Regions from separate parts of the Paenibacillus sp. FSL P2-0136 genome, predicted to be linked through region 2. Evidence: riboswitches for the same ligand, from Rfam matches in the RefSeq annotation. Region 2 holds a riboswitch; each other region holds the start of a gene.
The links. A riboswitch is a leader RNA that binds a small molecule or an ion and turns the genes downstream of it on or off. The one in region 2 is predicted to bind thiamine pyrophosphate.
Positions count from the first base shown of each region.

Region 1: another riboswitch for thiamine pyrophosphate. It lies ahead of thiC (phosphomethylpyrimidine synthase ThiC); the one in region 2 lies ahead of NYE26_RS12525 (ABC transporter ATP-binding protein).
Region 3: another riboswitch for thiamine pyrophosphate. It lies ahead of NYE26_RS08545 (thiamine phosphate synthase); the one in region 2 lies ahead of NYE26_RS12525 (ABC transporter ATP-binding protein).

Region 1 is NZ_CP150244.1:7,449,635-7,459,864, forward strand. It holds gene NYE26_RS32065 (ribose-phosphate pyrophosphokinase) at 1-881, shown strand, start outside; gene NYE26_RS32070 (tetratricopeptide repeat protein) at 1,048-2,496, shown strand; gene trxB (thioredoxin-disulfide reductase) at 2,543-3,496, shown strand; TPP riboswitch at 3,546-3,652, shown strand; gene thiC (phosphomethylpyrimidine synthase ThiC) at 3,805-5,499, shown strand; gene NYE26_RS32085 (DUF1858 domain-containing protein) at 5,716-5,943, shown strand; gene NYE26_RS32090 (DUF438 domain-containing protein) at 5,958-7,220, shown strand; gene NYE26_RS32095 (ROK family glucokinase) at 7,422-8,372, shown strand; gene rapZ (RNase adapter RapZ) at 8,418-9,317, shown strand; gene NYE26_RS32105 (YvcK family protein) at 9,375-10,230, shown strand, end outside.
Region 2 is NZ_CP150244.1:3,013,096-3,023,325, forward strand. It holds gene thiD (bifunctional hydroxymethylpyrimidine kinase/phosphomethylpyrimidine kinase) at 1-326, opposite strand, end outside; gene thiM (hydroxyethylthiazole kinase) at 354-1,157, opposite strand; gene NYE26_RS12515 (ABC transporter substrate-binding protein) at 1,176-2,261, opposite strand; gene NYE26_RS12520 (ABC transporter permease) at 2,258-3,034, opposite strand; gene NYE26_RS12525 (ABC transporter ATP-binding protein) at 3,015-3,782, opposite strand; TPP riboswitch at 3,913-4,015, opposite strand; gene NYE26_RS12530 (TetR/AcrR family transcriptional regulator) at 4,084-4,740, opposite strand; gene NYE26_RS12535 (DHA2 family efflux MFS transporter permease subunit) at 4,922-6,442, shown strand; gene NYE26_RS12540 (amino acid ABC transporter substrate-binding protein) at 6,716-7,570, shown strand; gene NYE26_RS12545 (amino acid ABC transporter permease) at 7,570-8,238, shown strand; gene NYE26_RS12550 (amino acid ABC transporter ATP-binding protein) at 8,257-9,006, shown strand; gene NYE26_RS12555 (S-layer homology domain-containing protein) at 9,690-10,230, opposite strand, start outside.
Region 3 is NZ_CP150244.1:2,051,838-2,062,067, forward strand. It holds gene icd (NADP-dependent isocitrate dehydrogenase) at 1-929, shown strand, start outside; gene mdh (malate dehydrogenase) at 1,030-1,971, shown strand; gene NYE26_RS08520 (hypothetical protein) at 2,020-2,445, shown strand; gene NYE26_RS08525 (S-layer homology domain-containing protein) at 2,627-3,877, shown strand; gene NYE26_RS08530 (GNAT family protein) at 4,060-4,587, opposite strand; gene NYE26_RS08535 (SDR family oxidoreductase) at 4,892-5,764, shown strand; gene NYE26_RS08540 (hypothetical protein) at 5,946-6,482, shown strand; TPP riboswitch at 6,538-6,640, shown strand; gene NYE26_RS08545 (thiamine phosphate synthase) at 6,759-7,439, shown strand; gene thiS (sulfur carrier protein ThiS) at 7,436-7,639, shown strand; gene NYE26_RS08555 (thiazole synthase) at 7,670-8,434, shown strand; gene thiH (2-iminoacetate synthase ThiH) at 8,463-9,635, shown strand; gene yfbR (5'-deoxynucleotidase) at 9,994-10,230, opposite strand, start outside.

The DNA of each region.
Region 1 (10,230 bases), 3.2 Mb from region 2:
GCCTTGGTGCGCCGCTTGGCCAGATTAAGCTGACCCGTTTCAAAAGCGGCGAGATTTATGTGCATTATGAAGAGAGCATCCGGAACTGCGACGTATTTTTGGTGCAATCCCTGGCTCATCCGATTAACGAGCTGTTTGTAGAGCTGCTGGTCATGATTGATGCCGCCAAGCGCGCATCGGCCAGAACGGTGAACATTATCGTTCCCTATTACGGGTACGCCCGGCAGGAGCGTAAGTCCGCACCACGTGAGCCGATCTCGGCCAAAATGGTTGCCGATGTGCTGACCACCGCCGGTGCAACGCGAGTAATTACGATTGATCTGCATGCCGCAGCCATACAGGGATTCTTCAATATCCCGGTCGATCATCTGACGGCGCTTGATCTGATTAGCGGTTATCTGAAGGTGAAGGGGCTTACCGATCTGGTCGTGGTCTCCCCGGATGCGGGACGGGCGTCCATGGCGGAGAAGCTGGCCAGCCGGCTGGATTCGCCGTTCGCCATCATGATTAAGAAGCGTCCGGCGCATAATGAATCGGTGATTACGCATGTCATTGGTGATGTGGAAGGCAGGACGCCAATCATTATAGAGGATCTTATAGATACCGGAACCACAATCGTCAATGTGGTGGAGGGCCTGAAGGAGCGGGGTGCCCGGAACAGTATCGTCTGTGCTACGCACGGACTGTTCTCCGGGGATGCGCTTGAGCGGATGGATCATCCCAATATCGACGAGATTGTCATTACCGATTCGATTGCCCTGCCGGACGAGCATTCCAGCAGATTCGCAGTGCTCTCGGTAGCTCCCATGCTGGCTGAGGCCACGCGTATTATCATCGAGGGCGGTTCCATAGATAAGCTGTTCAGAGACGCGGGGATTTAACTCCCGCGTCTTTTTTTGAGCTTTTCCCTCCCGTTAGCTCTCTCTCTGAGACTTGAGAATCTCGTTGCCACATGTGGTATACTGTGTGAAGAAGACAGCCGAGACCATAAATGGAAACGAACAGGTAAGGCTAGGGAAGCTGAAACAAGGGAGGTGCCTTGCTTCCATGATAGAGAGAACTTCAGAGAATACCGCGGAGCACAGTAATGTCATTCCGGTCACTCTGGATGCCAATTTTTTCTTTGAAAGAGCCGTTCGGTCGCTGGACCGCTTTCAATATGATAAGGCATTAAGAAATTTTCGCAAAGCTGTTGAATATGAGCCGGATAATCCGGTGAATCATTGCAATATGGCGGGTATATTATCTGAGATGGGCAATTATACCGCATCTAACGAGATTCTTATCCATGTTCTGGAGAAAATCGACCCCGCTATGACAGAATGCCATTTCTACATGGCTAATAACTTCGCCAATATGGAAAGCTTTGAAGAGGCGGAGCGCTCGCTGGTCACTTACTTGGAAGAGGATGCTAACGGCGAGTTCATGACCGAATCCGAAGAGCTGATGGAGCTGCTGCAATATGAGCTGAACCGGCCTGCTCCGCTGGTGCGTATCCGCAGCCGTGAGGGAGTCGTAGAGCATGACCGGGCGCGGAGTCTGCTGGAGGAGGGGAAGTTCCCTCAGGCTGTAGAGCTGCTGGAGGAGATCACTGCGGGTACCCCGGATTTTTTGGCTGCGCATAATAATCTGGCACTAGCTCATTTCTATATGGGCCGGTTCGCCAAGGCGAAGGAATGTCTGAATGAGGTGCTGAAGCAAGACCCCGGCAATCTGCACGCTCTGTGCAATATGGCCATCTTCCTGCAGTATGCAGGAGATAAGGAACAGCTTGAAACGCTGCTCGGTATGCTTGAAGCAACGGTGCCGTTCCATCAGGAGCATGTATTCAAAATGGCTACAACCATGGGTATCCTGGGCCGGCACGCTGCCGCTTACAGCCATTTCCGCCGTCTGCTGAAGGACGAGGAGGTCGCCGGAGACGCCGGGCTGTATCATTACTGTGCTGCGGCGGCAAGCAATAGCGGAAAACATGATGAGGCGCTGCGCTGCTGGAGACAGGCAGCCAAGCTGGACCCTGCTTCCGCTGTCCCGGCGTTCTTCCTGTCCCAGCTCCAGCAGGCCCGGGCAGAAGGGCACCCTATGCCTGCTGTCAGCTATAACTATCAGCTGCCCTTCCAGGAGCAGCTGAAGCAGTGGAAGGGCAATACGGGCAGATTCACTGAAGAAGTGCGGAATAATCCGCTGCTGCGCGCCTCGTTCTTCTGGGCGCTGCGCTACGGCGATTCCGCTACGAAGCTTCAGGTGACCGAGGCTCTCCGCTGGATTGAGGACGAGGAGATGTCCGAGGTACTGCGCGGAGTTCTGGAGCAGGAGCCGCTGCAGGAGGACCGCCTGCAGGAGGCGGCATTGTTCAGCCTTCAGCGGTTGATCGGGGAGAACCTGAATGAAGCCGGTGGCTCGCCCGGCGAAGAGCAGGAGCCTGCGGCTGCTCCCGGACCCAAGGGGATGCTGCCCGGAACCGGCGGCTTATCGCCGTCCACTACCCGTATTTGAAGCAATTGCTGTTGTAAGAACACCTACTTGTAAGGAGGCCAATGTAATGTACAAAACGATTGTAATCGGAACAGGCCCGGCCGGGCTGACTGCCGCGATTTATCTGGCGCGTGCGAACCTGAGCCCGCTGGTCATTGAAGGCTTGCAGCCGGGGGGACAACTGACAACGACGACAGAAGTGGAGAACTTTCCAGGCTTCCCTGAAGGGATTCTGGGTCCGGACCTGATGGACAATATGCGCAAGCAGGCGGAACGCTTCGGCGCTGAATTCAAGAATGGCTGGGTGGAGTCGGTGGACTTCTCACAGCGTCCGTTCAAGGTAACAGTGGACGGAATGGGTGTACTGGAAGCGGAGTCGGTTATTATTTCAACCGGGGCCTCTGCAAGATATCTGGGCATTCCGGGCGAGCAGGAGAATGTGGGACGCGGGGTCAGCACCTGTGCGACCTGTGACGGCTTCTTTTTCCGTAATAAAAAGATTGTCGTCGTCGGCGGCGGAGACTCCGCCATGGAGGAAGCCAGCTTCCTGACCCGCTTTGCATCCAGCGTAACGCTGGTTCACCGCCGTCCCGAGCTGCGGGCCTCGAAGATCATGCAGGACCGGGCGCGTGACAACAGCAAGGTAACCTGGGCCTTGAACCGCACACCGGTTGAAGTAACGGTAGGAGAGACCGGAGTGAAGGGCCTTACGGTGCTTAACAATGAGACAGGTCTGACAGAATTGGTGGAGGCAGACGGCGTGTTCGTAGCGATTGGACACACACCGAACACAGCCTTCTTGGGCGGGCAGATCAATACGGATGAGAATGGCTATATTGTGGTCAACCCGGGTACCACCGAGACCAACATCCCGGGTGTATTCGCCTGTGGCGATGTACAGGATACCCGTTACCGTCAAGCGATATCGGCAGCGGGAACCGGTTGTATGGCCGCTATGGATGCCGAGAAGTTCCTGGAAGGCACGATGGTGCACGACTGGAGCGAATCGCTGGACAAATAACGGGTTTACAAGAATTACCCATACAGGTAAAATGTATTTAATTAGATAAGATACCCACTAGGGGAGCCTGAATAGGCTGAGACGGGAAAATTGAATTTCCGGACCCTTGAACCTGATCTGGATCATACCAGCGTAGGAAAGTGGAGTCGGACCTTTTTTGAATACAGTCTTTATTTGGCTGTTCCTTTAATAAAGCCGCTCCAGGTGGAGCGGCTTTTTGACTTGCAGGAATCAATAGATTCTTCAGCTCAATCTGCTGCGTGACCTCTTATCTGATGAGTGTACAGAGCGAAGAGGAGGAGATTGAAATGACAGGAATGGGTAAAAACGAAGAGGTGGATCTTTCGGGATTCCCCGCAAGCCGTAAAGTGTATGTGGAGGGCTCACGCCCGGATATCCGGGTGCCAATGCGGGAGATCAGCCTTAGCAGAACCGAAGGCGTTGCCGGGGAAGAGGAAAATGCTCCGCTGCGTGTCTATGACACAAGCGGTATGTACACGGATGCCGCGGAGGAGACGGATATTCGGAGGGGGCTGCCGCCGCACCGTTCAAGCTGGATCGCGGAGCGTGGCGATTCGGAGGAGTACACCGGAAGAGCCGTCCGGCCGGAGGATAACGGAATTCGCAGAGAGGGGGCTGCCGCAGAAGCTTATCCAGGACTGCGCAGGAATCCGAGGCGGGCCTATGCAGGCGGCAATGTGACCCAGCTGCATTATGCAAGGCAAGGGATCATCACACCGGAAATGGAGTATATTGCGATCCGGGAGAATATCCGGCCGGAGTTCGTAAGGGATGAGGTGGCTGCGGGCCGTGCTATTATTCCGGCCAATATCAATCACCCGGAGAGTGAGCCGATGATTATCGGCCGTAACTTCCTGGTGAAGATCAATGCCAACATCGGAAATTCGGCGGTCACTTCTTCTATTGAAGAGGAGGTGGAGAAGATGCGGTGGGCGACCCGTTGGGGGGCTGATACCATCATGGATCTCTCCACCGGCTCTAAGATCCATACCACCCGGGAGTGGATTATCCGCAATTCTCCTGTGCCGGTCGGGACAGTGCCCATATACCAGGCGCTGGAGAAGGTGAGCGGTATAGCCGAGGACTTAACCTGGGAGCTCTATCGCGACACGCTGATTGAGCAGGCGGAGCAGGGGGTGGATTACTTCACCATTCATGCCGGGGTGCTGCGGCGCTATATTCCGCTCACTGCCCGGAGAATGACCGGCATCGTATCCCGGGGCGGATCGATTATGGCTGCCTGGTGCCTGGCTCATCAGCAGGAGAACTTTCTGTACACACACTTCGAAGACATATGTGAGATTATGAAGACGTATGATGTGGCCTTCTCGCTGGGGGATGGCCTGCGTCCCGGCTCTATCGCCGATGCCAATGACGAAGCACAGTTCGCCGAGTTGGAGACGCTGGGAGAGCTGACGGCGCTTGCCTGGAAGCACGATGTTCAGGTTATGGTAGAAGGTCCGGGCCATGTGCCAATGCACAAGATCAAGGAGAATATGGACAAGCAGCTTGAGATTTGCCACGAAGCCCCTTTCTACACCCTCGGTCCGCTAACTACGGATATTGCACCCGGCTATGATCACATCACGTCGGCCATCGGGGCAGCGATAATCGGGGGGCTTGGAACGGCAATGCTGTGTTACGTTACACCTAAGGAGCATTTAGGCCTGCCTGACAAGAATGATGTGCGCGAAGGAGTCATTACCTACAAAATTGCTGCACATGCCGCAGACCTCGCCAAGGGACATCCGGGTGCGCAGGACCGGGACAACGCGCTGTCCAAGGCGCGGTTCGAGTTCCGCTGGCGCGACCAGTTTCATCTCTCCCTGGACCCGGAAAGGGCGCAGGCGTATCATGATGAGACCCTGCCTGCGGAGGGGGCAAAGCAGGCGCATTTCTGCTCGATGTGCGGCCCTAAATTCTGCAGCATGCGGATTTCGCATGATATCCGGAATTCCCATAGATGGAGCCAATCACTGTAACTTAGCTGCATGACCTAATCTATATGTAGGTACGTTGTTCATGGCCGAGAGGCCGTGATTACAGCGGAAACGTATTATTCTGAGGCTATCCCCCCAAGCCTGAATGGCTGGCGGGGATAGTCTTTTTGTAGTTAGTGATTACAATCACAATTCACCCCTGTACCCTATGCTAAGCTGGTGTTGAGAAGAATTCTCATTAGTGAGGTGTGCAAAAGGATGAGCAAAGCGTTGAAGCTGGATGAATCGGTCTTTGAGCTGGTAACCAGGCACCCGGAAATTGTTGAGATCATGGTGGAACTGGGTTTTCGTGATATTGCGAAGCCTGGAATGCTGCAGACTGCAGGACGATTCATGACCCTGTCCAAAGGAATGAAATTAAAGAAAATAGAGCTGGAAACCGTTCGGCTGGCCTTTCAGCAGCATGGTTTCGAGATTATAGAATAGAAGGAGAGATTGTAATGAGCGAACTGATTAATAACCGCGAGGTCGATATTCCGGAACAGACACGCCGCCAGGCTATGCTGAGAGAGATCATCAAGGAGCTGCATGCGGGCAAAAGCGTGGAGGAGGTTAAGGCGCGTTTTGAAGAAGCGGTAGGCGATGTTACGGTGGAGGAAATCTCCGCCATGGAGCACTCTCTGATGACCGAGGAAGGCATTCCGGTAGAGGAAGTACAGCGCCTCTGCTCCGTGCATACGGCAATCTTCAAGGGCTCGATTGAACAGATTCACCGTTCTTCTAAGCCTGAGGAGCAGCCCGGTCATCCCGTGCATACGTTCAAGCTGGAGAACCGGGAGATCGAACGTCTGGTCAACTTCCGCCTGGAGCTGCATGCGGATAAGTTCAAGAAGAACGCCAGCGATGAGATTATCTATAAGCTGCTGGAGGACCTGAGTCTGCTGCTGGATCTCGACAAGCACTACAGCCGCAAGGAGAATCTGCTTTTCCCTTACCTGGAGAAGTACGGCATATACGGTCCTACGAAGGTAATGTGGGGAGTGGATGACGGAATCCGCAATATGATCAAGGAAGCCAAGAAGGCGCTTAGCGCCTATAACGGAGACAGCGGGCAGATTACAGCCGCACTGGAGGAGATCATTAAGGAAGTCAATGAGATGATCTTCAAGGAAGAGAATATTCTGCTCCCGATGGCGCTGGATAAGCTGACTGAGGATGAGTGGGTCAAAATCGCCCGCGAAAGCGATGAAATCGGCTTCTGCCTGACTGCGCCCGACCAGGAATGGATACCGGAACGTGCAGCGGAGCCTGAGGGTGCTGATGTTCCGGCGGAAGAAGGGGAAGGCCTGTCCCCGCAGGGCTTCATCCGGTTCGAGACCGGGCTGCTGTCGCTACACCAGCTCGAGACGCTGATGAATCATCTGCCGGTGGATCTGACCTTTATCGACGAGAACGATGTCGTCCGCTACTTCTCACATGGCAAGGAACGGATCTTCGCCCGGACGAAGGCCGTTATCGGCCGCACCGTACAGAACTGCCATCCGCCGCAAAGTGTGCATGTTGTTGAGAAGCTGCTGGCTGATTTCAAAGCCGGAGTAAAGGATGCCGAAGATTTCTGGATTAACATCAAGGATAAATTCATCTATATCCGTTATTTCGCCGTGCGGGATGCAGAAGGCCGTTATATGGGGACGCTGGAATTCACCCAGAATATCGCACCGATCCGTGCTCTTGAGGGCCAGAAGCGGATTTTGTCCGAATAGCATTAAGGTATCTGGCACCCTACAATAGAAGAGAATGAACGGACTTTCTTGCCTACCTGGTGAGAAAGTCTTTTTGTTAACAAATAAGAACTGAAGTCCATTGCCCCGGGTGTATCGCCTTTCCTTGACCGCAGGGGAGGGTTCTATTATAGTGGGTACGTAGGATTAACTATTTTAGCATAGAAAAAGGTGGCTTGTAACATGTCTGAACATATCTACGTTGGCGTGGATTTAGGTGGTACCACGATTAAGGTTGGAATCTGTAATGCCGAGGGAAGCCTGCTGCACACTTACGAAGGTCCGACAGGGACTGCGGATGGCGTCGATGCTGTCATCGATAATATCGAGAAGTATGTACGCCAGATTGTGGAGGACTCTCCGTACTCCTGGGACCAGCTGGCTGGTGTCGGTGCGGGACTGGCCGGATTTACGAATATTCGTGAAGGTATCATCATCCTTGCGCCCAACATAGGATTTAGAGATGTGCCGATCCGCTCCATTCTGGAGGGTCGCCTGAACAAGCCAGTCAAAATAGACAATGATGCCAACGTGGCTGCACTGGGCGAAGCCTGGAGCGGTGCAGGGCGCGGCATAGAGAATTGTGTCTGCTATACGCTCGGTACGGGTGTCGGCGGCGGTATTATCATTAATGGTAAGGTGTATCAGGGATTTGCCGGTCTGGCCGGCGAGCTTGGACATATCTCCGTGGTGCCCGATCTGGAAGCGATCCAGTGCGGCTGCGGGAACATGGGCTGTTTGGAAACCGTTTCCTCAGCGACAGGCATTATCCGTATGGCGAACGATGCTGTAGCACGCGGGGACCGGACCTCCTTGTCCACCGTTGAAAAAATCGCTGCGAAGGAAGTATTCGATGCCGCCAAGGCAGGCGATGAAGCTGCGCTGCGGATTGTGAACCGGGCGGCCTTCTACCTGGGCAAATCAATGGCCTCCGTTGCAGCGGTCCTGAACCCTGAAGTATTCATCGTCGGTGGCGGAGTCTCCAAGGCAGGCGATATTCTGTTCGATGAAGTCCGCCGGGTATTCGCCAAGCTGGCGCCTGCCCCTCTGCAGACCGGTGTTACGATTGTACCTGCAGCGCTTGGCAATGACGCCGGTATTATTGGTGCGGCAGGCCTGCTGCTGCGTTCTTAAAAGACCGGAATTATTCATATACTAATCATAGGGAGGGATGCTGTAATGACCGACCTCGAGCAAACCCTGCCCGCCCATGCCACCCTGATTATCATTACAGGCATGTCGGGTGCGGGCAAGACGATTGCCGTGCAGAGCCTGGAGGATCTGGGGTTCTTCTGCGTGGATAATCTTCCGCCTGTACTAATCCCGAAATTCGCTGAGCTGATTGAGCAGTCCAAGGGTAAAATCGCCAAGGTGGCGCTGGTCATCGACCTTCGGGGGCGGGAATTCTTCACCGCCCTGTCGGAGTCTCTGGCCTACATCAAGGACGAGTCAACGATCGGGTGTGAGATCCTTTTCCTGGACGCCACAGATTCAGTGCTTGTACAGCGTTACAAGGAGAGCCGCAGGCATCATCCGCTTGCTCCGAAGGGCATGCCGCTGGACGGCATCCGCATGGAGCGCCAGATGCTGGAGGAGCTGAAGAATTCAGCTACCCTGTGTCTGGATACCAGCAGCATGAAGCCGGTTCAGCTCAAAGAAAAAATAGTGTCACGCTTCTCCCACCTCGGGAAAAGCACCCTCTCGGTTAACATTACTTCGTTTGGATTCAAGTATGGGATTCCGATTGATGCTGACCTGGTGTTCGACGTCCGCTTCCTGCCTAATCCGCATTATGTGGATCAGCTGCGGCCTAAGACAGGCCAAGACAACGAGGTGTACGACTACGTAATGAAATGGCCTGAAACGCAAGAATTCCTGACCAAGCTGCTAGATATGCTTCAATTCCTTATTCCGCAATACCGCAAGGAAGGCAAATCCCAGATTATTATCGGCATCGGCTGTACGGGCGGCAAACACCGTTCGGTAGCCATCGCCGAATACCTGGGCAAAATGCTGGGGGTTAGCGAGACGGAAGCGGTGGCAGTCAGCCATCGGGACTCCGAACGCGACCGGCATTGATGAGAGAAGGGATGAATAGTGGCTGAAGAACAAGGACAGCGTCCAAAGATCGTCGTGATGGGTGGCGGGACCGGACTCTCGGTGATGCTCCGGGGGCTGAAGGAGAAGCCGCTGGATATCACGGCGATCGTAACTGTCGCAGATGACGGGGGAAGCTCCGGGATTCTGCGCAGTGAGCTGCAGATGCCGCCGCCCGGGGATATCCGCAACGTACTTACGGCTATGGCTGACGTTGAGCCTCTGATGGCACAGATTATGAAGTACCGCTTCAGCAGCGGAGAAGGCTTAGCCGGGCATAGCCTGGGCAATCTGATTCTGGCTGCACTGACTGACATCTCCGGGGACTTCGTTACAGCAGTCCGGGAGCTTAGCCGGCTGTTCGCCGTTCGCGGCCGGGTGCTGCCTGCGGCCGGAGAGGCGGTAATCCTGCACGCCGAGATGGCGGATGGAACGCTGATTACCGGTGAATCCAAAATCCCGGAGGCGGGAGGCGTCATCAAGCGCGTATTTCTGGAGCCGGTGGATGTGGAGCCGCTGCCGGAGGCGCTGGAGGCTATCCGCAACGCAGATGCTATTCTGCTCGGTCCGGGCAGTCTGTATACCAGTATTCTGCCGAATCTGCTGGTGCCAAAGCTGGCAGAAGCCGTGGTAGCTTCCGAGGCCATTAAGATTTTTGTATGCAATGTAATGACCCAGCCGGGTGAGACGGATAATTACACGGTTAATGACCATCTACAGGCCGTATATGACCATATCGGGCTGCATCTGTTCGATTATGTGATCGTCAATGACGGGGAGATCCCGGAGCAGGTGCAGATCAAATACGCCGAGAAGGGTGCCCGTCCGGTACAGCTTGACCGTGAGGCTGTGGACGGCAACGGGTATAAGGTGATTGCTGACAAGCTGGTATTAT
Region 2 (10,230 bases):
ACCGGATCGATCACCAGCTTCTGCTGCCAGCCGTACTGCTGCACTTTACTGGCAACCACGCGGATAATGTCACTGCTGAACAGCATCCCTGTCTTAATGGCATCCGGCGGCAGATCACTGCCGATCGAATCTAACTGGGCTGCAACGGTCTCCGGCTCCATCGGATAGACGCCCTGGACTCCTAATGTATTTTGGGCGGTGAGTGCAGTAAGTGCAGACATGCCGTACACCCCCAGCTCCTGAAACGTCTTCAAGTCCGCCTGAATCCCGGCCCCGCCGCCGCTGTCAGAGCCGGCAATGGTCAACGCTTTGCGTATGCTAGTCATCTTGTTCTCTCCTTTGAGGTGCGCTTTCTAGGCTTCGAGCAGCTTCAGCCGTGAGCGGCTGCTGTATTGCTCCGGGGTCACTAGTGACAATTGATTCAGGAACAAGGTCTGGAAGCTGCCCGGACCTTGGGCTTCAGCCGCCTCAGCGGCAAGCTCTGCTGCCACGCCGTAGAAGGAGAGGGCCTCGGCCGCCGCCTCAAGCACCTCCCCGCCGCTTACGGCAAGAAATGCACCCACCACCGCACTGAGCAGACAGCCGGTTCCGGTTACCCGGGTCAGGATGGAATGCCCGTTGCTGGCGATATAAGTGCGCTTGCCATCTGTGATGATGTCTTCCTTGCCGGTGATAATTACGACACAGTTCAGCTTCTGCGCTGCTTTAATGGCTAGAGCTACTACATCGCCCTCGCCTGCTCCGGCATCCACGCCTTTGCTAGCCCAGCTCTCCCCGGCCACATTGGCAACCTCGGCCACATTGCCGCGCAGCGCAGTAAGCTGTAGCTCACTGAGCAGCTTAGCTGTAACATCCGTGCGGTAGGCGGTAGCACCGGCTCCAACGGGATCAAGCACGAGCGGTACATGGTGGCGGTTCGCAGCCTTTCCGGCTTCGATCATGGAAGCAATGGCAGCTTCATTCAGTGTACCGATGTTCAGCACAACCGCGCCGGACATGGCGGCGACATCCGCTACTTCTTCAATGGCATCGGCCATGAACGGCGAAGCTCCCAGGGCCAGAAGCCCATTAGCTGTGAAGTTAGCAACTACGATATTCGTGATATTATGCACCAGCGGGTTCGCCTGGCGTACTTTGGACAGATAAGACATATGAATTCCTCCTGAAAGATGTAATTAAAAATTAATAAAAGCATTCTTAACATCCACTTCGGCAGCCAGCAGACCGTTCTCGCTCAGCCACTGGTTCACCTTCTCCCATGATGCGCTGTCCTGATAGCCGAAGGGCTGGGAACCGGCATCCATCAGCGGCAGCAGGATCTCCAGACTGCGCTGCTCAATGGCTTCATCCAGCGGTGCGGTATCCTCCTGATGGGTAAGCAGCAGCTTCAGCGCTTCATCCGGGTGATCGGCTACATACTGCTGGCCTTTTCTGATGGCATCCACGAATTTGTGATAAAAGCCCTGTGAATCCTGCAGTCCCTGTTCACTGGCGACCAGCACCAGCTCATAATAATCCGGGACCCCGTAATCCACAGGATTGAAAGAGCGGACCGGATGGCCTTCCTGCTCCAGAATCAGCTGCTCATGGTTGATGAACCCGCCCATAATGCCATCCACCCGTCCGGTGGAGAGAGCAGGGATCAGCTCATAGCCGACATCCACCAGCTTGAGGGAGGAAGGGTCCCCGCCGTCGCTTTTGACCATCGTGTTCAGCATGGCTTCATACAACGGGACGGAGGAATATCCGGCTTGCTTGCCGGACAGCTCTCCCGGGCGGGTAATGCCGCTGTCTGCAGCTACCATGAGATGATTCAGCGGGTGGCGCACCAGCGCAGCAATCGACTTGATCGGAATCTGCTCCCCCCGTGCCATCAATACCTGCGGCTGGTAACTGAGTGCCAGGTCCACCTTTCCCGCAGCAACAAGCTTCAGCGCATCATTGGTATCGGCCGGCATCTGAATATCAACCTCCAGACCTTCCTCGGCGAAATAGCCTTCAGCTTCTGCCGCATACAAAAAAGAGTGGACAGCATTGGGATACCAGTCGAGCATAATCGTCAGCTTATGGACTGCGCCTTCGGCTCCAGTCCCAGCTTCAGAAGTGGCTGTAGTCCCCGCCGAAGAGCCGGAGGACGCCGGACTGTTCGTATTGGTGCAGCCTGCCAGGACGGGCAGCATACAGAGCAGCAGAGCAGACAGTAGAACGGTTGGCCTTGAAATCGCATGGTGCAGATAACGGAAATAGCGGATAGTAGTCATGAATAACGTCCTCTTTTCTTCAGAATAATCTTCTCCAGTGCGGCGACAGCCAGAAACAGCAGGATACCGAGCACGGATAACAAGACAACAGCGGCGAACATCTTGGCACTCTGGAGATTCCCTGCCATTCTGCGGCTGAAATAGCCCAGCCCCTGGCTGCCTCCAAGCCATTCCCCGATGGTTGCACCGATCACACAGTACACAGCCGACAGCTTCAGTCCGGAGAAAAAAGAGGGCAGGGCCAGCGGAACGCCCACCTTCCCGAGAATCTGCCAGCGGTTCGCGCCATATGTCAGCAGCAGCTCCCGGTAGGCGTCCGTGTTCTTGGACAAGCCGTCATAGGTGCCGATGACCACCGGGAAGAAAGCGGTCAGGAAGACAACGGCGACCTTACTCCATAGGGTGTAGCCGAACCACATGATGAACAGGGGAGAGAGCGCGATCAGCGGAACCGTCTGGCTGATGATCAGCAGCGGGTACAGCGCCTTGGCCAGCGGACTGAACAGGTGCATGGCGATTCCCAGCAGGCAGCCGCAGACCACAGACAGTGCGAAGCCCGTGAGTACCTCAAGCAGTGTAGCCGGCAGATGCACCCCGAATAACAGGCGGCGTTCCTCCAGCAAGGCCTTGCAGACCGCAGACGGAGCCGGAAGAATGAAGGGAGGAACCAGGCCCAGCCGGGCTACAGTCTCCCAGACTGCAAGCGTCAGCAGGGCGAGCAGGGAAGCCGGACCGTAATGCTGGAGCAAGCTTCTAGGAGCGGCGGTTCTCATATAGCTTCAGCTCCAATTCCTGGCGCAGGGCGGCGAACTGCGGTTGATAGTTCAGACTGTGATGGCGCGGACGGGGGAGACCGGCTGGGAATTCCTGCATCCCGCCGCCGCTGCCCGTCATTAGATAGATTCTGTCACTGAGCAGCAGAGCCTCCTCCAGATCATGGGTGATGAACAGCACCGTCTTGTCCAGCTCCGCCCATAACTCGAGCAGCCAGCGCTGCAGTGAGCGCTTGGTAATGGCATCGAGCGCCCCGAACGGCTCATCGAGCAGCAGCAGGTCATTCCCCGCCGCCACGGTGCGGAGGACCGCCACGCGCTGGCGCATCCCGCCGGACAGCTCCTGGGGATAAGCCCCTTCGGTTCCCTCTAGGCCGAAGCGTTGCAGCAGGGTAAGAATCTCGGCCACGGCGGCCGCTTTGGGACGGCTGCGCTTGAGTTCCCAGGGCAGCAGACAGTTGTCCAGCACGGTCCGCCAAGGCAGGAGAAGATCCTGCTGCGGCATGTAGGCCACACTGCCCAGCCTCTTCGCTGCTGTAGCGGACTCGGCTCCGTTCAGCGTAATCCTGCCGTTGTCCGGCTCCAGCAGGCCGGCGATGATTTTGAACAAGGTGCTTTTGCCGCATCCGCTTCCGCCTACGACAGAAATGAATTCGCCGCGCTGCACATTCATGGATAGCTCTGAGAAGACGGGTGTCCGGGACGAACCGGTCCCGAAAGCATAGGATAGATTGCTAATGTTGATCATAAGACTATGTACAAGCCTCCCCGGATTGAAATAGAACCTGCGCGGAGCACAAAAAAGCCCCATTCATTCCCGGAGGCAATGAATGGGGCGGAAGGTACAGTCGGCTGCGGCCCTGTGACGGGAACCACTGATACATTCTGCTCCACTTCCCTCCGCTGGTATGATCCAGATCAGGTTCAAAGGGTCCGGAGCTTAAGCTCCGTCTCAGTCGGCCGACTCCCCTAGTGAATTAACAGGTGTTATTGAATTCGTAATTGCTACTTAATATACCACAAATTCCCCTCTTGTAAAGAGCAGGCGGTCAGCGCTTCGCCAGACCGGTCACGAACAAGGTGACGATGCCCCGGGAGATGTCCAGCTTGGAGGAGTGGTGCCGCTTCTGCTCATACAGGTACAGATCAGGGCTGAGAACAGAGATTAAGGCCGTGGCCGCAAAGACAGGATCAATGTCAATAATCTCATCGCCCTCCGCAGCACGCTGCAGCAGCTCTGTCATCATCACCCCCAGCCGCTGAAAAAAAGGATGCTCAAACTGGGTCAGCTGCTTCTTACCTGTGAACTCGGCTTTGATCATATTCAGCAGCTCGGCATACTGCTCAATGAAATCGGCAATCTGCTCAATGCTGCTCTGCAGCTGAGCGAGAGCCGGAGCTTCACCGGCACTGGCAGCCACCTGCTGCTCCAGCCCGGACAGGAATTGATCTGCGCTGCCCTTCAGCAGTGCAGAACAGATCTCACCCTTGTCCGTGAAGCGGCGGTACAGGGAGCCTTGTCCTATGCCTGCCCGCTTGGCAATGCTGTACATGCTGACTGCCTCAAGTCCGCTCTCGGTGAACAACTGGCGTGCAGCTTCAAGAATCCGCTGTACATAAGGATCGGCGGACTCGGACGGAGCGGATTCTTTGGCTTGCGGAGCTGAGCGCGGGAGCTGTGCAGCATCGGTGTCTGGCTTTTTCATGAGAACCCCTTTCAGAAATAAATCAGCGATTTACAGAAAAATAAATAAAAGAATTGACACAACGGACAATTGTCCGTAGACTATGAATTGCACTTACGGACAGTTGTCCGTTCACTCATTATATAGAACAATCTGCCCGCAGGTCAATGTAGAACGCGGACAGCTCAGGAGGAGAAGAGACATGGATCAGACCTTGAAGCAGGAAGCCGATTTCCGGCTGTCCAGCATTCTGGTTCCGCTGCTGGCCATTATTGCCGGAGTATTTATGGTTGTGCTGGACAGTACGGCGATGAATGTAGCCTTGTCCAGGCTGGTGGTGGATTTCAAGACGGACCTGCATACGCTGCAGTGGGTAGTTACCGGATATATGCTGGCTCAGGCTTCAGTTATTCCGCTGTCAGGCTGGCTGTCTGACCGGTTCGGGGCCAAGACGGTCTTCCTGACGGCGGTAATTGTGTTTACGATAGGCTCGATTCTGTGCGCTACACCAAGCAGCGCCGAATGGCTGATTGTTTTCCGGGTCATTCAGGGACTAGGCGGCGGCTGTGTGCTCCCTGTCGGGATGGCCTATGTGTACAGACTGGCCCCCAAAAGTAAGGTTGGCGTTGTCATGGGGATTATGGGCATTCCCGTCCTGTTCGCACCCGCTATTGGTCCGGTATTGTCGGGCTGGCTGGTTGAATACCATTCCTGGCGCTGGATCTTCCTCATTAATATTCCGATTGGCATCATTGCTGTGCTGATCGGACTGCGCAAGCTGCCGAATGCGGCAAAGAACAGCGTGCCCGGCATGGATAAGCTCGGTATGGTTCTTGGACCGCTGGCTTTTGCTTCGTTAACCTACGGGGTTAGCCAGGGCGCGCAGAGCTGGACCTCTGAGAAAACGCTGATCGGGCTGCTGCTGGGCGCTGTGGCGCTGACCGCTTTTGTCATCGCTGAACTGCGCTCCAAGACACCGCTGCTGGAGTTGCGGATTCTGAAATCCGTTGATTTTACGACAGGAATCATCGTGCAGTGGATTGCCCAGTTCGGCTTATACGGCGCACTATTCCTGCTTCCGCAATTTCTGCAGCAGGCCCGGGGCTTCGGCGCATTTGATACCGGTCTGACGCTGCTGCCGCAAGCCATCGCTTCCGGGCTGATGATGCCGATTGCCGGGATCCTGTTCGACCGGATCGGTGTGCGCTGGCTCGTGGTCTGCGGTCTGAGTCTGGTCTCCGGCGCGTTATTCCAGTATTCTCATGTGGATCTTACCACGCAGAGCCGCGATCTGATCCTTCCGCTGATCATGTGCGGGGCTGGAATGGGACTGATGATGATGCCGATGAACACGCATCTGCTCAACAAGGCACCAAGTCATCTGGTGAACCGGGTAACCTCGCTGACGAATTCGATGCAGCAGGTGATTACCTCGCTGGCCGTCTCGACCCTGGTTACGATTCTGACGGCAAGAACAACGGCGCGCGGTACCGAGATGCAGGAGGCCGCTGCCGCTGCCGGAAAGAGTACCGCAGGCGCTTCGCAGGATGCGCTTCTGCTGGCTAAGCAGACGGTATTGTCGCAAGGCTTCGCGGACACGTTCCACATTATGATGTTTGTCGCGCTTGGCGGTGCGGTCCTTGGACTGCTGCTGCGCCGGGGCCGCCATTCCGGAGCTGAGCGTTCCAAGGAAAAGGCGGCACCGGAAATCATGCACGTATAGCTATGCCCACACAGAAGCAGAGCTTGTAACATCCATAAAGCAGCGATTCTCCTTTTGCCGGAGGGTCGCTTTTTTTTGTTGATTTCTGTTCTGAATATCCTGATGCAGGAGCAGAATTTGGGGCAAGCTAAGCTATGGAAAATCAATACAATATAAATCCGATGTATATAATCGGAAAAAGTTATTGACGCAGGTAACACCCCGGTGTTACGATTCATTTTGCCACTAATTACGGTGCCTGAAGAGAAGAAGATACGAGAGGGGATTCATCGAATGAAAAAACTAAGTCTAACTATTATGCTGCTCCTGACCATGGTCACGGCTGCGGCTTGCGGAAGCAACAATACGGACAAGACAGCAACGGGCGGCAACACTCCGGCTGAACCTACGGCTGCGGCTACAGAGGGTGCAGCTTCCGGGGAGCAGAACAGCCTGGAAGCCGTCAAAGCCAGCGGCAAGCTGCGCATCGGAACCGAAGGGACCTACGCACCGTTCACCTTCCATGATGCAGACGGCAAGCTGACGGGCTTCGATGTCGAGATCGCCGAAGAAGTCACCAAGCGCCTGGGTGTGAAGCCGGAGTTCATTGAGACGCAGTGGGACGGGATTTTTGCCGGGATGGATGCGAAGCGCTTCGATGTGATTTTCAATGAAGTCTCTATCACCGATGAGCGCAAAGTGAAATATGATTTCTCCGATCCGTATATTGTCTCCAAGGCTGTGCTGATCGTGCCGGAGGATAATCAGGATATTAAGACATTTGCTGATCTCAAGGGTAAAAAAGCCGGCCAGTCGCTCACCAGCAACCTCGGCAAAATCGCCACAGACAACGGTGCCGAGATCGTATCTACCGAAGGCTTCAACCAGGCGATTGATCTGCTGCTCTCCGGACGGATTGACGCCACTGTCAATGACGGCTTGTCTTTCCTAGATCTGAAGAAGCAGAAGCCGGATGTCAAGATCAAGCAGGTGGATGAGATTGCCGAAGGCTCGCATAGTGCCGCAGTCTTCCTGAAAGGGAATGACGAGCTGGTGCAGGCTGTGAACGAAGCACTGACCGCTATGAAGAGCGACGGAACCTACCTTAAGATCTCCGAGAAGTACTTCGGCACTGACGTATCGAAATGATGGATGACCGCCAAATACAAATATTTCTCGATTCATTGCTGCCTCTGTTCAAAGCAGGGGTGGCTTTTACCCTTCCGTTAGCACTGGTATCATTCATCCTGGGCCTGCTGCTGGCTGTAATTACGGCACTTGCCCGGCTGTCCTCCTGGAGGCTTCCGAGGCTGATCGCCCGCTTCTACGTCTGGGTGATTCGGGGAACGCCGCTGCTGGTGCAGCTGTTTATTATTTTCTATGGACTGCCCGCCGCCGGGATTGTGCTTGATCCATTCATCGCTGCTGTCATCGGGTTCACGCTCAGTGTTGGGGCCTACTCCTCCGAGATTGTCCGGGCTGCCATCCTGTCTATCCACAAAGGCCAGTGGGAGGCCGCGTTCTCGGTGGGAATGAGCCGGAAGCAGGCTCTGCGCCGGGTGATATTGCCTCAAGCGGCCCGTGTGTCGGTTCCGCCGTTATCGAATTCTTTTATTAGCCTGGTTAAGGATACTTCGCTTGCGGCCAGTATTACTTATGTTGAGATTTTCCGAAAAGCCCAGCAGATTGTGGCGACCTCCTATGAACCCCTGCTGCTGTATTGCGAAGCGGCGTTGTTCTATCTGCTGTTCTGTTCCGTGTTATCGGCGCTGCAGAATTACTTGGAGAAGCGGCTGGACCGGTATTCGGCCAGTTAGGGTTAAGGAGGCATACGCATGATTGAAATACGCGATTTACATAAGTCCTTCGGGCCGCTTGCGGTGCTAAAAGGTGTGGATCTCGCCGTTGAACACGGCCAGGTCATGGTCATCATCGGACCTTCCGGCTCCGGCAAAACCACGCTGCTGCGCTGCTTCAACCTGCTGGAGACCCCTGACAAGGGCAGTCTTACGCTGAACACGATTAAGCTGGATTTCACCCCGGGCGCCAAAATTCCACAGCGTACCGTACTGTCCCTGCGCCAGCAGACAGGCATGGTGTTCCAGTCCTATAATCTGTTCCCGCATATGACGGCGATCGGCAATGTCATGGAGGGACAGATCACGGTGCAAAAGCGTTCCAAGGACGAAGCGCGCAGCAAGGCACTGGCACTCTTGGACAAGGTGGGTCTGGCAGACAAGGCAGATGCGTATCCGCATCAGCTGTCCGGCGGCCAGCAGCAGCGTGTAGCGATAGCCCGCGCCATGGCGGTCTCGCCGGAGGTGCTGCTGTTCGATGAGCCTACCTCGGCGCTTGACCCTGAGCTGGTCGGCGAGGTGCTGAAGGTCATCAAGCAGCTGGCCCGGGAGGGGATGACGATGGTTATCGTCACCCATGAGATGAAATTCGCGGCCGATGTGGCCGACCGGATCATCCTGATGGATAACGGAGTCATTCTGGAGCAGGGAACCCCCCGGGAGGTACTGGAGCAGACGAAGAACCCGCGCGCACTTCAATTCCTGAACCGGCTCAGCGGGGAAGAGTGATTGCGGGACGGAGTATATTAAGGCAGACCGGGAGGGGAGTCCTAGTCTGTCTTTTTATTGTTTTGTAGGAAATTATAGTTACTGTCCATTGCGGATATAGTGTACATGCATAAAACCGAATGCAAATGGCTGGTACAACAGTTCATGAGCTAATGTATGTGAAAAACAGCATACATTGTGCTCGCAAGCAGGCATATGGTCTGAATATATGTGAAAAACAGCATACATTGTGCTCGCAAGCAGGCACACGGTCTGAATGTATGTGAAAAACAATATACATTGTGCCCGCAAGCAGGAATATGGACCAAATGTATGTGAAAAACAGCATAAATTGTGTTTACGCGAAGATGAGGTGGTAGGCGAACGTAAACGAAGAAGTGCACTTGAATCCGTGTTTGTAACTCCCCTCTTTAAACAGCGGAGCGGGCGGAATGATTGTGGAGAAGCGGAGCGGTCGCCTTTGTATCCGGATTTTCACCGATTAGGGGAATGAAAAAAATCTGGATGCAAGAGCGATTGGAACAACATTCCGTTTGCGGAGCGTGCTCCTAAGCGTCGCCGTAATTTATACTCCATTACAAATACAATAAAAAAACAAGACTGCCCCTAGCCGTAACGGCTTCCAGGACAGCCTATTATTTATCATACGCGGATAAAGCGGTATGAACGAATCCAACTTTCCTTTACTTCTGTGTGCCGCCATCGCTAACGGACTTCAAGTAGTCCAGCGTGTTATACAGTATTACTGCTGCTTCAGCGCGGGTAATATTGCTCTTCGGATTGAACTTGCCGCTGGCATCGAGGGCAGTGATCTTGTATTTCAGCGCCCGCTGAATGCTGCCCTGATAGGAAGGGTCCAGCGCGTCTGCATCTGTAAGTTCAACTGGGACAAGATTTATCATCGGCAGGTTACCGGCCTTTTCCACAGCTTGAACCAGCATACTGGTATACAGCTCTTTGGTAATCGGCTTGGCCGGATCGATATTGGCCGGGATATTCACACCATTATAATGGGCATTGATGAAGGCTTCGGCGTACCAGGCATTGTCTTTTACTTTGGAGAACAGCGCACTTGCCTGTGGTGCCTTATTGAAATCAATCGCTGCCAGGCTAAGCTGGAGACCGCCGGAGATAAACTGTATCCCTTGCGCTGTAGTTACTGTGGATGCCGGCAGAAATTGGGTGTCGGAGATTCCTTTGATCAGGCCTTGCTCCTTCAGAGAG
Region 3 (10,230 bases), 960 kb from region 2:
ACCTGTACGTATGTCTGCGCCCGGTGCGCTACTTCGACGGCGTTCCTTCTCCGGTGAAGCATCCTGAGCTGGTGGATATGGTTATTTTCCGTGAGAATACAGAGGATATCTATGCTGGTATCGAATATCAGGAAGGCTCTGCCGAAGTGAAAAAAGTGATCGAATTCCTGCAGAAGGAAATGGGCGTGAACAAAATCCGCTTCCCGGAAACATCCGGTATCGGTATTAAGCCTGTATCCGAGGAAGGCTCGAAACGCCTTGTTCGTTCAGCAGTAGAGTATGCGATCAAGCACGGACGCAAGAGCGTAACCCTGGTACACAAAGGCAACATCATGAAGTTCACTGAAGGCGCCTTTAAGAACTGGGGCTATGAAGTGGCTGAACAAGAGTTCGGCGATAAGGTCTTCACCTGGAACCAGTACGATGTCATCAAGGAACGCGACGGTGAAGCGGCTGCGAATGCTGCCCAGAAGGAAGCCGAAGCTGCAGGCAAGATCATCGTGAAGGATGCCATTGCGGACATTGCGCTTCAGCAGGTATTGACACGCCCGACAGACTTCGATGTCATTGCAACGCTGAACCTGAACGGTGACTATCTCTCCGACGCACTGGCTGCCCAGATTGGCGGCATCGGTATCGCTCCGGGAGCGAATATTAACTATATTACGGGACATGCTATTTTCGAAGCTACACATGGTACGGCACCTAAGTATGCTGACAAGGATGTAGTGAATCCGGGCTCTGTTATTCTCTCCGGCGTTATGCTGCTTGAGCATCTGGGCTGGCAGGAAGCGGCTGACCTGATCTACCAGGGAATGAGTACGGCGATTAACAACAAGACGGTTACTTACGACTTTGCCCGCCAGATGGAAGGCGCGACTGAGCTGAAATGCTCTGCTTTTGCTGACGAGATCATCAACCATCTGTAAGAGGCCGGGCCGGTAAATACTACAGATATAAGCTGCACATCCGTGTAGCTTATATCTATGTAGGCCGCCTTCAGACTATCATCAGGTTAGGAGGGCTACCGTGGCGATCAAACGTTCAAAAATCACTGTCGTAGGTGCCGGATTCACCGGCGCGACCACGGCGCTTATGCTTGCCCAGAAGGAGCTTGGCAATGTAGTGCTGCTTGACATTCCTCAGCTTGAGAATCCTACCAAGGGCAAGGTGCTGGATATGCTCCAAGCGGGACCCGTGCAGAACTTCGATGCTCAAATTACCGGAACTTCGAGCTATGAGGACGCAGCGGACTCTGACATCGTTATTATTACCGCAGGGATTGCCCGTAAGCCCGGCATGAGCCGTGAGGATCTGGTCAATACCAATGCGAACATCGTCAGATCGGTCTGTGAGAATGTGAAGCGCGTGGCTCCAGAGTCCATTGTGATCATACTGACCAATCCGGTGGATGCGATGACATACGTGGCCTATCATGCGCTCGGCTTCCCCAAGAACCGTGTCATCGGGCAATCCGGGGTGCTGGATACGGCCCGCTACTGCACCTTCATCGCTAAGGAGCTTAATGTATCGGTAGAGGATGTACGCGGCTTCGTGCTGGGCGGCCATGGCGACGATATGGTGCCGTTAGTGCGTTATTCCAGCGTAGGCGGTATTCCAATCGAGACGCTTATCCCGGCAGATCGCATTGCAGAGATTGTGCAGCGTACCCGTGTGGGCGGCGGTGAAATTGTCAGCCTGCTTGGGAACGGCAGCGCGTACTTTGCTCCGGCAGCATCCCTGGTTCAGATGGCGGAGGCTATTCTCAAGGACAAGAAACGGATCATACCGGTAATCGCTCTGCTTGAGGGTGAATACGGCTATGAGAACCTGTTCATGGGAGTTCCTGCGCTTTTGGGAGCGGAGGGCATTGAGCGGATTTTTGAACTGGAGCTTACGGCGGAGGAACAGGCGGCACTCGACCAGTCCGCTGATTCGGTCCGCACGGTGACTTCCTCTGTAACTATGTAACCCCGGCAATCTGCCGGAGCCCCTCAAATTGAAATGGAGGAGATTATGATGGGTCATGTTTTCTTTTTTCTGCATATGATCGGGACACTGGCACTCGGTTTCTATCTGGTGCTGCCGTTTATCTTAAGCGGGACGGCTAAGCTGTCCTCCCCGGCGAAGGAAGGCACGCTCAGTGCAATCGGCGGATTCAACCGCTTTGCCCAATACGGGCTGGTGATTCAGCTGCTGACCGGCGGCTACATGATGACTAAGGGCGAGTATTCTGTACCTTGGATGATCATTGTTACGGTGCTTCTGCTGGCTATGTTCGCGTTCGGCGGGATTATGACCAAGCCTCTGCGCCTTGCTGCGGCTGGCATGAGAGAGAACCGCGATGTCTCTGCGGAGACAGCCAAGATACGTACCATGAGTCTGTTGCTGATGGTCTCGCTGGTCGTCATGATCTTTTTCATGGTCTACAACACAATTATCTAAATAACCTGCTGCCGGATGGGCAGTGTGATAACAGCTCTGGAAGCCTCGGCCTCCAGGGCTGTTTCGCATGTCTGGATGCACATGGTTGGATATTGTTCCCAACGGCTATGTATTCCGGTACACTGTGATTAGGTGCTTGGTTCATTTGGCATCACATACATACTTAGGAGTGAGCGCAGTAATGATAGGAAGAAAATTAGTAACGGTCGGGCTGGGTCTGGGCTTGCTGCTGGGTTCAGCCGGGCATATGTCTGCGGCAGCCGATTATGAAGGACACTGGGCGCAGAAGCAGATGAGCCGCTGGCTGGAAAAGGGATGGCTGAAGGGATTCGCGGACGGGTCAGTCCGGCCGGATCAGGCGATCACTAGAGCGGAATTTATCGCGTTAATCAACCAGTTGGCCGGGCTGACGGCTGAGAGCAAGGTGAAGGCTGATTTCAGCGATCTGCCTAAGACAAGCTGGGCATACGAAGAAATCTCGAAAGCGCTGGAAGTGGGCATCATCAAGGGTTACGGAGGCACGATTCGTCCGGGCGATCCCGTTATGCGCCAGGAGGCGGCGATTATGGTGAGCAGAATGATGTATTTTGAGACGGGAAGCACGGAGGTATTATCCATGTTCAGCGATAAGGATCAGATTGCAGGCTGGAGTGAAGCCGATGTCGCTGCACTGATCAATGACGGAGGAATGAAGGGGTACCCGGACGGGCGGTTTGCTCCAGAACAGGCGATGACCCGGGCCGAAGCAATTGCACTGCTGGATTATTACAATGTCACAAGCGGCGGCTTGCAGAGTGTAACTATCAGCCATTCTGAGGGGCTTGGAAGCTTTGAACCGGGAGCCGTCAAATACTATAACAATGTCACTGTATCCGGCTATGATGTGCTGCTGCAGAATCTGAAGATTTTTGGAGACCTGGTCCTGGAGGAAGGAATCGGCAACGGAGAGGTGAACTTGGACAGTGTTGAAGTACTAGGCAAGGTCATCATACAGGGAAGCGGAGATCCCTCAGTGCAGCTCAAGAACACAACCATGAACCAAGTGATTGTGCAGAAAAATAGTGGAACTGCCCGCCTGGTCACCGAAGGTACAGCCTGGGTGAAGGCATTGTCGGTACAGTCCGGTGTAAATCTGGAAGAGGGGGAGGGTACCGGAGACGGGTTCACAGATATTGATCTGCCATCCGGCCTTGCAGCCGGGATCGTAGTGACGCTTAACGGCAATTTCGGAGATGTGAACATTGAAGCCAAAGGACCCGTCCTCCACCTGCAAAAAGGCTCCATACGCACGCTTAAGACCGCTGCCACTGCAACAGGGGTTAAGATAGAGCTGGATGAAGGGACAACGGTGACGCAGGCGATTCTAAATACGTCAACGAAGGTTACGGGTGCGGGTAAGGTTCAGGATGCAATTGTGAAGGAAGATGAATAGAGTTCTGGAAATAAGGCCGCTATCCCAAGGAGTGAGGTCTTGTCATGAGGGGCGATGTACTGCTATGAAGAGATATCGACCCGATTTATGCGAAAACAAACATGTCTTTCAAGGCACAGCTCCAGCATGAAAATGAGCAACGTGCCTAAAAACAGAATACAGCATCGTTCCCCGGTCTATCTCTATATCCCGTTTCGCCCCAGGTACTCCCGGTCCAGTATCGCGTAAAAGTATTGGTTCACCCACTGGTCATTCCAGTGTATTTCTTCCCGGAATACGCCCTCGCGGACCATGCCTAGCCTATCCAGCACCTTGATGGATGCGGTATTGTATTCATTGCACATAGCCACGACTCTATGGGCCTTCCATTCTTCAAAAGCAAGCTTCAAGGCCAGCTGCGCCGCCTCGGTGCCGTAGCCTTGCCCCCGGTATTCAGGGAACAGGCTGTAGCCCAACTCCCAGCTCTCGCGCTCTTTTACATACCAATGTATACTCAGTTCCCCTACAGGGGTTGCTTCGGGAGTGGCTAGCCTGATCAGGAATTGTCTATGCCAGTCGCTCTGGATTCGTTCCGCCACAGTCTTCCGGACTGCCTCCTTGTCGGTTGGAATCATATCCTCGAAGGGCCAGAGTGAAGCGCTCATTTCCAGATCTGTGATGAAATCGATATCGTCCGGGGTGACCGGAGATAAGGTGATTCTTGCATTCATTGTGCGATACCCTCCTGCTAGTATGATTTCGATACGATCTTGCCGTGGTTCCTCACAAAGTATAGGACATTCCCCTTAGCGGATATAGATAATATTCTTTTTGGAAACGTTCGTTCCTTACCGTACTACCGTTCCGATATAGGCACCGTTGAATGAAGATTGGCTGTTTGGGCGGCTGCCAAGTGTGGTAAGTAACATAACGTACAGTCAAGCAGGCACACTGCCTGATGCATAAACACCAGACCTTAAGCCATGCTAACATGATTAATCAACAATACTGTGGACAGCGAAAGGAGAATGGATTATGCCAGACACTAACAAACAACCTGTCAAAACTCTGCCCCCGCAGGTACAGGATCAGCGCCCGGGAATTGAGAGTGAGATGAACCCGCTCCCGGAGTTTGAGACACCGGCGTACAAGGCAGCAGGCAAGCTGCTGGGCAAGGCTGCGCTCATTACCGGAGGCGACAGCGGGATCGGGCGTGCGGTTGCCGTTCATTTTGCCAAGGAGGGCGCGGATGTGGTGATCTCCTACTTGAACGAGCATGAGGATGCGGAAGAGACCAAGCGCCAGGTTGAGCAGGAGGGCAGAACGTGTATTCTGATCGCCGGAGATATCGGGGACGAATGCTTCTGTCAGAGCTTGATACGTCAAACCGTTGAAGGACTCGGCAAGCTTGACATCCTGATTAACAATGCGGCGGAGCAGCATCCGCAGGACCATATTGAGGACATTACAGCGGAGCAGCTGGAGCGTACGTTCCGGACGAATATTTTCTCCATGTTCTACCTGACGAAGGCAGCTATGCCTCATCTTAAAAAAGGCGCTACGATCATTAACACGACCTCCATCACGGCGTATCGCGGCAGCCCGCAGCTGCTGGACTATTCGTCCACCAAAGGAGCCATTCTCAGCTTCACTCGTTCGCTGTCAATGAATCTGGCCGATAAGGGCATCCGCGTGAACGCAGTAGCGCCCGGACCGATCTGGACCCCGCTGATTCCGTCAACCTTTGACGCGAAGAAGGTCAGTGAGTTCGGCGGCACCCAGCCGATGAAGCGCCCGGGGCAGCCTGAAGAGCTGGCACCGGCGTATGTATACCTGGCCTCGGACGATTCCTCCTATGTGAGCGGACAGGTGATGCATGTGAACGGCGGTGAGGTTGTCAACGGATAATGGGTGCAGAATAAGATCTGGATGCAGATTCTTTAATCGGCATCTTCAGAAATCGTGTGCAACATATAAATTCTATTTTTAAAAAGCCTAACCGCTTGCCGGTAGGCTTTTTTTCAGCGCTTGTAACTATTACAATATAATTCCGTCTATTTAGATAATTTGATATGAATAGGGGATTGGGATGCTTAGAAAAAAAGGATTCATTCTATCTGCAGCGGGGATTTTAGTTTTTCTGGTAGTGTTCATTTATTTGACTCCTTTTGCAGGAAGACTTGTGGCAAATACAAGATTGGAAGGAAATGCAAAAAGCATTGGGGTTAGAATTACACAGGAATCGCCGCCGCTACCCCTTGTTACTTCCGGGAAAACCCAAATTCCGGTTACCCAAGGCAGCTATTGCTGGGGAAAATTAGGATGTGCGGATTATGCAGGAGGACAATCCATGGTACAGGGGGTTACTCCCACTGCTATAGCCCCTGAGGGGGGGATCAATGTTGCTTTTACTTATAAACCGGCACCCGGCGGGTTAACCGTTCAGCAATTTGTCGATGATAAAGAAGTGCAAATTCCATTGAAGAACGGCTCTTTTAATGCTCCAAAAGAACAAGGCGTTTATTACTACGGCATATCAGCATTCTGGACATCCGAGGATGGTAAATTTTCAGAAGGGAGTTCATCCGTGGCTTTTGTAATTGAAGTAAAATCTACGAAAGAATAGCTCTAACAGGAATTATATGCTAATATACAAAAAGCAAGGCCAAACAATAGCATAGAACGATCACTAGGGGAGCCGCAAGGCTGAGACGGGCGTATCTGCTCGGACCCTTTGAACCTGATCTGGGTTATACCAGCGTAGGGAAGTGGAGAACGAATATTGCAGCGGGGGTATACGGCTAATACCGGTATTCCTGTTTCTATTCCAGACTGCTTCCTTATGGGGGCGGTCTTTTTTGTGTTTGGAGGTAGGGATCAGCGTAGTGCTGAGGAGAGGAAGGTGGACGTGTTGCACGAAATTCATGTCATCTCAGACGGACGGCTCCACCCTGAGAAGCTTGCGGAGCTGGCTGCGGCGGTACATCCCATGGTGGATTATATCCATCTCCGGGAAAAAGCCATGTCCGCCCGCGAACTGCTGGCGGCGGCGCAGCAGATGCTTCAGGCCGGGGTTCCGCCTTCGAAGCTGGTCATAAATGACCGGATCGATGTTGCCTTGGCCGCTGGGGCAGGCGGTGTACAGTTGGCCTGGCATAGCCTTCCGCCAGCCGCAGCACGCGGGCTTGCACCGGGCCTGCGGATCGGCAGATCGGTACACTCGCAGGAAGAGGCTGCGGAGGCTGGAAGGCAAGGAGCAGACTTCTGCCTCTACGGGCATGTTTTCCCGACAGCTTGCAAGTCGGGGCAGCAGGCACGGGGACTTGCGCAACTGGCCGAGGCTGTCCGCTGGAGCCGCATCCCGCTGATTGCGCTTGGAGGGATTACCCCGGGTAATGCCGGAGCGGTGCTGGCCCAAGGGGCGGCTGGCATTGCTGTCATGTCGGGGATCTGCGGAGCCCCGGACCCGGTGGCAGCGGCCATGGCGTACAGGGAAGCGGTCCACAGGGACAGGGCAGCGGAGCTGGCTGAAGCGCTGGATATGGCTCAAACACAGGGCACAGCAGGAGGTGAACAGGCATGAATGTGACCGTTAACGGAAAGAGGCAAAGAATCGAAGAGAGCTGCCGGACACTGGAGGATCTGCTCTCCCGGCCCGAGTGGGCCGGTAAGCTGGTGATTGTCGAACTGAATGGTGAGCTTGCTGGCAGAGAGGTTTACGGAGAGACACTGCTCAGTGAGGGGGACCGGGTGGAGCTGGTTCATTTTGTAGGCGGAGGCTGAACACGAAGACTTATCCCAGGAGGCGTTAACATGCAAGATCCATTGATGATTGGCGGAGTGACTCTAACCAGCAGACTGTTCATTGGTACCGGAAAATACAGCCGCAACACCCTCATTCCCGAGGTGATTACGCGATCAGGCTCACAGGTCATTACCGTTGCTCTGCGCCGGGTGGACCCGGAGAGCAGTGACAATATTGTCAGCCATATTCCTTCCCATATGACCTTACTGCCTAATACCTCCGGTGCGCGCACCGCAGAGGAAGCAGTACGGATTGCCCGGCTGGCGAGATCGGCGGGGCTGGGGAACTGGGTGAAGATTGAGGTCATCAACGACCAGAAATATTTGCTGCCGGATAATACCGAGACCATCCGGGCGACCGAGATCCTTGCAGCAGAGGGCTTCGTGGTGCTTCCGTATATGAGTCCTGACCTGTCCGCCGCCCTGCGGTTGAAAGCAGCGGGGGCTGCGGCCGTGATGCCGCTGGGAGCGCCGATCGGGTCCAACCGCGGACTGCAGACCAAGGAACTGATCCGGATTCTGATCTCCGAGACGAATCTGCCGGTGATCGTGGATGCCGGAATCGGCAGACCGTCCGAGGCGGCTGAGGCGATGGAGATGGGGGCCGCAGCGGTGCTGCTTAATACAGCGATTGCCACCGCCTCGGATCCGCTGCTGATGGCAGAAGCCTTCCGTGACGCGGTAGCCGCAGGGCGCAAGGCTTATCTCGCCGGACTGGGGCCTGTGGAAGAGACGGCGGCAGCCTCTTCACCGTTGACCGGGTTCTTGGCCTGACAGATGGAATAGGAAGGAGAGAACGGTTATGAGCTTTTATGAGACGATGACCCGGCTGGAGCAGCTTCCTTACGGGACGCTATGGAGCCGGTATACGGCAGAGGATGTGAAGCGTGCGCTTCGTGCAGAGCGGGTGGATGAAGAGGGGCTGATGGCACTGTTGTCACCGGCAGCGGAGCCTTATCTGGAGGAGATGGCGCAGAAGGCGCACCGCTTAACGCGTACGCATTTCGGCCATGTGATGCAACTGTTTACACCGATGTACCTGGCTGATTATTGCGTGAATCACTGCACGTATTGCAGCTTCAGTTCTATTTATGATTTTCCGCGCAAAAAACTGACGCTGGAGCAGGTCGCCCGGGAAGCGGAGACCATCGCAGCCACAGGCCTGCGCCACATTCTGATTCTGACCGGAGAATCCCGCAGGGACAGTCCGGCCGGTTATGTGAGGGACTGCGTGAATGTGCTGCGCCGCTATTTTGCCTCCGTCAGCATTGAAGTGAATCCGCTCTCGACAGCAGAATATGCTGAGCTCAGAGAAGCTGGCGTGGACGGTCTGACGCTCTATCAGGAGGTCTACCATCAGGAAACTTATCGTGCGCTGCATGTAAAAGGACCCAAACGCGTCTACCGCAACCGTCTGGACGCTCCCGAACGGGGCTGTCAAGCCGGGTTCCGTTCGGTGAATATCGGAGCCCTGCTTGGCATGTACGAATGGCGCCAGGAGGCGCTGGCCACTGCGCTGCATGCGAGATATTTGCAGGACAAGTACCCGGAATGCGAAATCGGGCTGTCGACTCCCCGGTTCCGGCCTTACTTAGGCGAATTCAATCCCGCAAGCGATGTAACCGACCGTGCGCTGGTGCAGATTATTCTGGCCTACCGCCTATTTCTGCCGCGCTCCGGCATCTCGCTGTCTACACGCGAGCCTGCGGCCTTGCGCGATCATCTGGTCCAGCTCGGCATCACGAAGATGTCCGCAGGGGTATCCACCGAAGTGGGCGGACATTCCCTGGAAGGGGGAACGCCGCAGTTTGAAATCTCGGACAACCGCAGCGTGAACGAGATGGCCGAGATGCTGCGTTCGCAAGGACTCCAGCCGGTATTCAAGGACTGGGATATCCTGTCCGAGCCGCTTGGGTTTGAGATAGGCAGGCTGAATCTGGTTGAGCCTGATGTGACCAAACCGGATGTAATTTAAACTGATCAGGATAAACGAATGAACTTAACTTGACTAGACTAAGCGAATCAACTTAAACTGACCAGACTAACCGTGCCTAACTTAACTTGACCAGACTAATCGTGCCTAACTTAACTTGACTAGACTAACCGTGTCTAACTTAACTTGACCATATGCAAATAACCCGCTTCATGGCGGGTTATTTGCATTGTATAAGGGTTATAAGTTGCATGTGGGCCAAACGTGTGCGAAAAACCGAACACAATTGGTGCGGATGGAGAAAATGCGGGCCGTTTAAGAGCGGCATTCGCATAGCATTGTTAACACGTAAGTATATCAGCCAACGCTAGGAGCCAACACATGCGAATGTGTACTCTATCTACTCTATAGATTCAGGCTCTCCGGCAGACTGTCCCTGACTCGCACTGGAAGACAGCTCGTCCAGCGACATTTCGAAGCCCGGAGCCATGTGTTTAAGGAAATACTCCATCTCAGGCATCTCCAGCACATGCAGCTTCGCGGCAGTCTGCTCCCTGGCAGCGGCGAATTCGCGGTTGCCTGCGGCGACCTCCCAGACGCATTTCAGGTAAGCGTCCAGCACATCCGCTGCCTTGAC